DNA from 2 places in the Paenibacillus woosongensis genome. Region 1 is predicted to be linked to the other one. Evidence: a T-box and tRNA genes for the amino acid it is inferred to sense, from the RefSeq annotation. Region 1 holds a T-box; the other holds one or more tRNA genes.
What was found. A T-box is a leader RNA that pairs with one kind of tRNA and senses whether it is charged. The one in region 1 lies ahead of leuS (leucine--tRNA ligase), so its partner is inferred to be a tRNA-Leu.

Region 1 (3,151 bases):
AGAATGGCGATCACCAATCTGCTGTCAGGGGCCTTGGTGCCGCTGGCTTTTTTCCCTTCCTGGCTGCAGACAGTAGCGATGCTGCTTCCGTTTCAAGGCATCGTAAATACACCGGTAACGATTGGTCTCGGCATGGCGGGGACTGCAGAGTCGCTGCAGCTTATTGCGATCCAATGGGTGTGGGTCGTGCTTCTATGGCTGCTTGGCAGATGGATGTGGTCGTGGGCCGTACGGCAAATTACGATTCATGGGGGCTAGATATAGAATGAACAGGTCACCGCGAAGAATTTTATTTTTATACTGGAGATTATTCAGTCAGCAGTTAAAGGCCATGATGGAGTATTCCGCAGACTTCTATGTCATGATCGGCGCCGCCGCCATGACTCAAATTACCGGGTTCCTGTTCCTGTGGGTTGTTTTCTCACGGATTCCGGACATTCAGGGCTGGCAATTTTGGGAGGTGGCCTTCATGTATGCGGCGGTTTATGTTTCTGAAGGCATGGGCTCCTTATTCTTTGAAGGAACCTGGCGTATGCTGCGACTGGTCAATATGGGCGAGCTAGATCGTTATTTGGTGCGGCCGATGCCGGTCGTGCTGCAAATTTTCTGTACAGGAATCGGCATCAACGGGTTGGGCAATATTGTAATTGGCGGAACGATTATGGGGATGGCCTTGTCGCAAATCGAGATTGCCTGGAGCCCGGCTACGGCCGGCATGGCCGTCGTCCTGCTTGGGGCAGCGATGATCATCCGAGTAGCGATCAACCTGGCTGCCAATTGCTCGGCGTTCTGGATTCGCAATAGCGGCAATGCGTTCCCGATCATGATTCATAATCTGAGTGAATTTGCGAAATATCCGATGACGATTTTCTCGTTGGGATTACAGCTCTTTATTTCCATCGTTGTTCCTTTCGCGTTCGTCAGCTTTGTTCCGGCTGCTGCCCTGTTCGGCAAAGCGACCTGGAGCTACCTTGGCTGGTTCAGCCCGCTTGTGGCCCTGTACTGCTGGGGCCTTGCCCTGCTCCTGCTGCGGATCGGCTTGCGGCGGTATGAGAGCGCTGGAAATTAACGAGCCGTTCCCATTGACGATGGGGATGCAGTTTTATATAATGGTTGGTAATTAAAAATGGATATACAGGAACTTTGAAGAGGAATAATAGTTTGAATTCTGCCACCCAGAGAGCCGGTGCATGGTGCAAGCCGGTTGGAGAATGCAAATGAACTCGCCTCGGAGTTATGATGCAATGGGATTCTGCGCCTCGTATGGCAGGTGCTTGCCATCCCGGAAACATCATCGTCTTGCCCGCGTTAAGGGTGCAAAGGGAGCGGATGGCAAAGCATGCCGGAAGCTAACTAGGGTGGTACCACGGGAATACTCCTCTCGTCCCTAGCGATGATACGCTATGGGTCGGGAGGTTTTTCTTTTGATGGCCTGTCTGCTATTAGAAAATACGTCAATCGGCGTTTTTATTCACTGAAGGGAGTTTAAGATCATGAGCAATAACAATCAATCTCACGATGTATACCGTGCCCAGGCGATTGAGCCGAAGTGGCAGGCATACTGGGATGAGCATCAAACATTCAAAACTACGGAGGAGCCGGGCAAACCGAAATTTTATGCGCTGGATATGTTCCCCTATCCATCGGGGGCAGGCCTTCACGTAGGCCATCCGGAGGGATATACGGCGACGGATATCGTCTCGCGGTACAAGCGGATGCGCGGCTATAACGTGCTTCACCCGATGGGCTGGGACGCATTCGGCCTGCCTGCGGAGCAGCATGCCCTGGATACGGGCGAGCATCCCCGTGATATTACGGTTAAGAACATCAATAATTTCCGGCGCCAGATCAAGTCGCTGGGCTTCTCCTATGATTGGGACCGGGAGATCAGCACGACGGATCCGGAATATTATAAATGGACACAATGGATCTTCATCCAGCTCTATAAGAAAGGCCTTGCCTACGTGGCCGAGGTGCCTGTCAACTGGTGTCCGGCACTTGGAACCGTCCTGGCGAACGAAGAGGTTATCGACGGCAAGAGCGAACGCGGGGGTCACCCTGTTATCCGCAAGCCGATGCGCCAATGGGTATTGAAGATTACCGAATATGCCGAGCGTCTGCTGGAGGATCTGGAGGAGCTCGACTGGTCGGAGAGCATCAAGGATATGCAGCGCAACTGGATCGGCAAGTCCGAAGGGGCTGAGGTCGTATTCCAGATCGAGGGAAGCGATGAGACACTGAGGGTGTTCACGACACGTCCAGACACTTTGTTTGGAGCGAGCTATGCCGTGCTTGCGCCAGAGCATGAGCTGGTGGAGAAAATTACGACAGAAGCCCAGCGCGCCGCAGTGTCAGACTACCGGGAGCAGGCTGCCCGCAAGAGCGATCTGGAGCGTACGGATTTGGCGAAAGAAAAAACCGGCGTCTTTACCGGAGCCTATGCGATCAATCCGGTGAACGGCGAGAAACTGCCGGTATGGATCGCGGATTACGTGCTGGCCGGTTATGGAACAGGCGCGATTATGGCCGTTCCTGGACACGACGAGCGCGACTATGAATTCGCAAAGCAGTTCGGTCTGCCGATTATCGAGGTTGTGGAGGGCGGAAATATCGCGGAAGGAGCCTATGCAGGGGATGGCGCGCACGTCAATTCCGATTTCCTGAACGGTCTGCGCAACGAAGAAGCGATTAAGAAGATGATCGCTTGGCTGGAGGAGAACGGCAAAGGCCGCGGAAAAGTAAGCTACCGCCTGCGCGATTGGCTGTTCAGCCGCCAGCGCTATTGGGGGGAGCCGATTCCGATCCTGCATCTCGAGGACGGCACGATGAAGCCGGTGCCGGAAGATCAACTGCCGGTGCTTCTGCCGGAGGTTGATCATATCGAGCCTTCCGGTACGGGAGAGTCGCCGCTCGCTAACGTGACGGAGTGGGTAAATACAACAGATCCAGAGACGGGCCTTCCAGCGCGCCGCGAGACAAATACGATGCCGCAATGGGCAGGAAGCTGCTGGTATTATTTGCGGTACATTGATCCGCACAATGATAAGGAGCTGTGCTCCAAGGAGAAGCAGGAAGAGTGGCTGCCGGTTGACCTGTACATCGGCGGAGCCGAGCACGCGGTGCTTCATTTGCTCTACGCCCGTTTCTGGCA
Region 2 (3,151 bases), 2.0 Mb from region 1:
AGGATGTATTGCGCCTCTTCATCAGTCAGATCAGTAATCCAAGTATTGTTCGCAACGATTTTTTTCACGTCTGCGATCGTTTTTGCCTCATTCAAAACCGTTACCAAGCTCTCGGAGGAATTCTTCTGTTGATTCCATAGATCTACATTAAGTTCGTAAATGTTGTCCCGGGATAAGGACAGGCCGCCCGTTTCATGATCCGCGGTAACGACGACCGACGTATTTCCGTCCTTCTTGGCGAATTCAATCGCCACCTTAAAGGCCTCGTCAAAATCTATCACTTCTTGAACCATCGTTGGCAGATCGTTCGCATGGCCGGCATGGTCGATGCGTCCTCCCTCGATCATAATGGCGAACCCATTCTCGTTGGCGGACAAAATTTCGAGCGCCTTCGAGGTCATCTCAGCCAGGCTTGGAACTTCAGCCGTACGATCCGGCACGTAAGCAACGTGGGAGCTTCCGAACAATCCCAGCACTTTGGAATCCTTGGCAGACAGCTTGCTTAGGCCTTGTCCTGTTTTTACGACTTTATAGCCTTTGGCCTCGAATTCAGGAAGAAGATTTTTATCGCTGCGTTTGCCTCTTTCTTCTTTTGTCAGGAAAAATGATTCGCCCCCGCCAAACAGCACATCGATCCCGCTATCCAGATACTGCGATGCGATTGCGTTCTCGTTGTCACGGTTGCGCACATGCGAAGCGTATACGGCCGGAGTGGCATGGGTGATACGCGCAGTCGTAACGAGACCTGTCGATTTGCCATTCAGCTCAGCGGCTTCAAGTACAGAGGCAAACGGTCTGGAGACGTCTTCGTTGGAGACGCTGATACCTGCGTTATACGTTTTATGCCCCGTGGCAAATGCCGTGCCCGCAGAGGCCGAATCCGTCACAATTCCGGAGACGATTTGCCCGCCGTCTTCCCCGCGATCCGCATAAGTCGTCGCTTGTCCGACATAATACGGATCTAAATTCAGGCTTTTTACATTATTCTCGTATTGTTGAAAATAACGAGCCGCCGATACTTGCGCCGGCCCCATGCCGTCCCCGATCAGGACGATCAAATTTTTGGACTGCCCTTTCGAGACTGCCGCCCCCGAGGTATTCTCCTTCGCTGTTGCCAATGATCCGGCGGAAACAACGGATAATACCAACCCGCCGATTGCCAAGCCTTTCAGTAGTTTATTCACTAGATCTCCTCCCAACAATGATCAGAACTATTACGAGTGTAAATCCCAATCTTTAGGAGAATGTCAAATGATTGTTCTCCGAATGTTAAACCTGCCAGTCGGCTTCGAGTGACGGTCCAGATCCAATTCACAGCAAAAAAGCCGTTTCTTCAGTAGATATAATCTACTAAAAAAACGGCTTTCTTCATTTGCCATATGCGGTCGAGAGGACTCGAACCTCCACGGGTATACACCCACTACCCCCTCAAGATAGCGTGTCTGCCATTCCACCACGACCGCAGGTTATGTTTGAAGCGAACATTTCATATTATATCGCCGCGGGAACTAAAAGTAAAGTGTTATTATTTTCCGCCCATCCTCTTTAACTTTCTGCGGTATTCGGTAAACTCCAGATACTCCTGAATAAAAGCCTTCTCACGCTCTGTTAAACGGCTGCTAAGGCGGATCCAGTCCGGCTCGTCCGCAGCATAGGCTTCTCTTTCCTCATGCACCTGTACTGCTTCGCGTTCCCGGCCGGTCATCAGCCAATCCAGACTCACATCGAAATACGCGGCAATATCGATGAGCTTATTCGTGCCGGGCGAAGATTTGCCGCGCTTCCAGTCGCCCAAGTTTCCGGTGCTGATGCCAAGTTCCTTGCAGAATTCCTTCTTGGTCATAGCTTTGCTTTTGATGAGCGATTCGATCCTTTCATAAATAGACAACTCTTCGGCCCTCCTTCGCAAAAAAATATTACGCATTTACGTCATTTGGTTGTAAAATTACGTATTTGCGTATATAATCTGATTAAACCTCTTTATGTCTTGGGCAATCCTTCCAGGCCATTATATCATAGACCATCGAGGTCCTTCACTTCTTGATCCCGCACACGGTGACAATAGCCAGGACAGCATCTATCCTTTAGTAATTTCAGATAGGAGTGTTCGCGATGACCCATAGTCCGTCTTTATGGATTTCGGCTGCCCAGTCCCTGAACCAAAGCCTGGCCATAACCGATTCCCAAGGTACCATCCAGCAGGTGAACCCAACCTGGGCAAAGAAAGCCGCACAGTTGGGCCTATCTCCTTTATGGGATCGACCCGGATTAAATCTTATCGAGTTTCTAAAGAATCCGGACAATCGGGATGTGTGCCCTAATGCCCCGATGTTCCTTTCTCAGTTGAATAACATCCTCCAAGGGGACTGTTCTTTCTATAGCAAGGAATTCCACATTCATTTGTCGTTGTCGCAAGAAACGATATGGTTCCAATTGGAGGCTATTCCGCTTATGGAAGAGAACTGTATTGGCGGCGTTGTCCTGAGCTGCATAGATATGACGCGTTATAAGAAATATGAACTGCAGCTTGTAGAAATTATCTCGCAAATCCGCACGCTGCGCGGTCTGCTTCCGATCTGTGCGGTATGCAAGCGAATCAAGGATGAAGATAACCACTGGGACGAAATCGAGAACTTCCTGATCAGGAATACCCATGCGGAATTTACTCATGATATATGCCCGGATTGCATCCGAGTCTTGTATCCCAAATATTCTTCAATCCTTGATTTACCCGTAAATGAGGACTAGGGCTAACGCTAGTATCCGGATATTAGCTTTTGGCTTGTTTGCTGATTCTGCTCCTTTGCCTGTACAGCAGCTGTCCAGCCGTAGCCCCGATAAGCCCCCCAGAGATAAGGCCGATTCCGCCTAAATTCATGAGCCCTGCCAGCGTAGCTAATGCCGCTCCCGTGCAGGCTGCCAGCAGATGCGGAAGGGTGCGCTCGCCAGCAAACAATAGTGCCAGGAACAGCGCTGGAAGCGCAAAGCTAAGCACAGCGGCGGCCTCTGAGGGAACAATCTCGCCGATTCCCGCACCGACAACCGTACCTGCAATCCATGATCCGTATGCCGCCAGCGCAAAGGTCAAATAATAGGAAGGCGCCAGTTTTTCGCCGGCAGCAGCGCGGTTGTAAGTTACGACAAAACTCTC

Region 2: it encodes a tRNA-Leu, which carries the amino acid that the T-box ahead of leuS (leucine--tRNA ligase) is inferred to sense. The anticodon was not compared.

What each region holds. Positions count from the first base shown of each region.
Region 1 covers NZ_CP126084.1:3,608,013-3,611,163, reverse strand. Annotated here, with positions in the region: gene QNH46_RS16675 (ABC transporter permease) at 1-258, shown strand, start outside; gene QNH46_RS16670 (ABC transporter permease) at 332-1,069, shown strand; T-box leader at 1,135-1,392, shown strand; gene leuS (leucine--tRNA ligase) at 1,494-3,151, shown strand, end outside.
Region 2 covers NZ_CP126084.1:1,610,071-1,613,221, reverse strand. Annotated here, with positions in the region: gene QNH46_RS07060 (alkaline phosphatase) at 1-1,184, opposite strand, end outside; tRNA gene QNH46_RS07055 (tRNA-Leu) at 1,381-1,463, opposite strand; gene QNH46_RS07050 (helix-turn-helix domain-containing protein) at 1,526-1,888, opposite strand; gene QNH46_RS07045 (PAS domain-containing protein) at 2,113-2,748, shown strand; gene QNH46_RS07040 (AzlC family ABC transporter permease) at 2,771-3,151, opposite strand, start outside.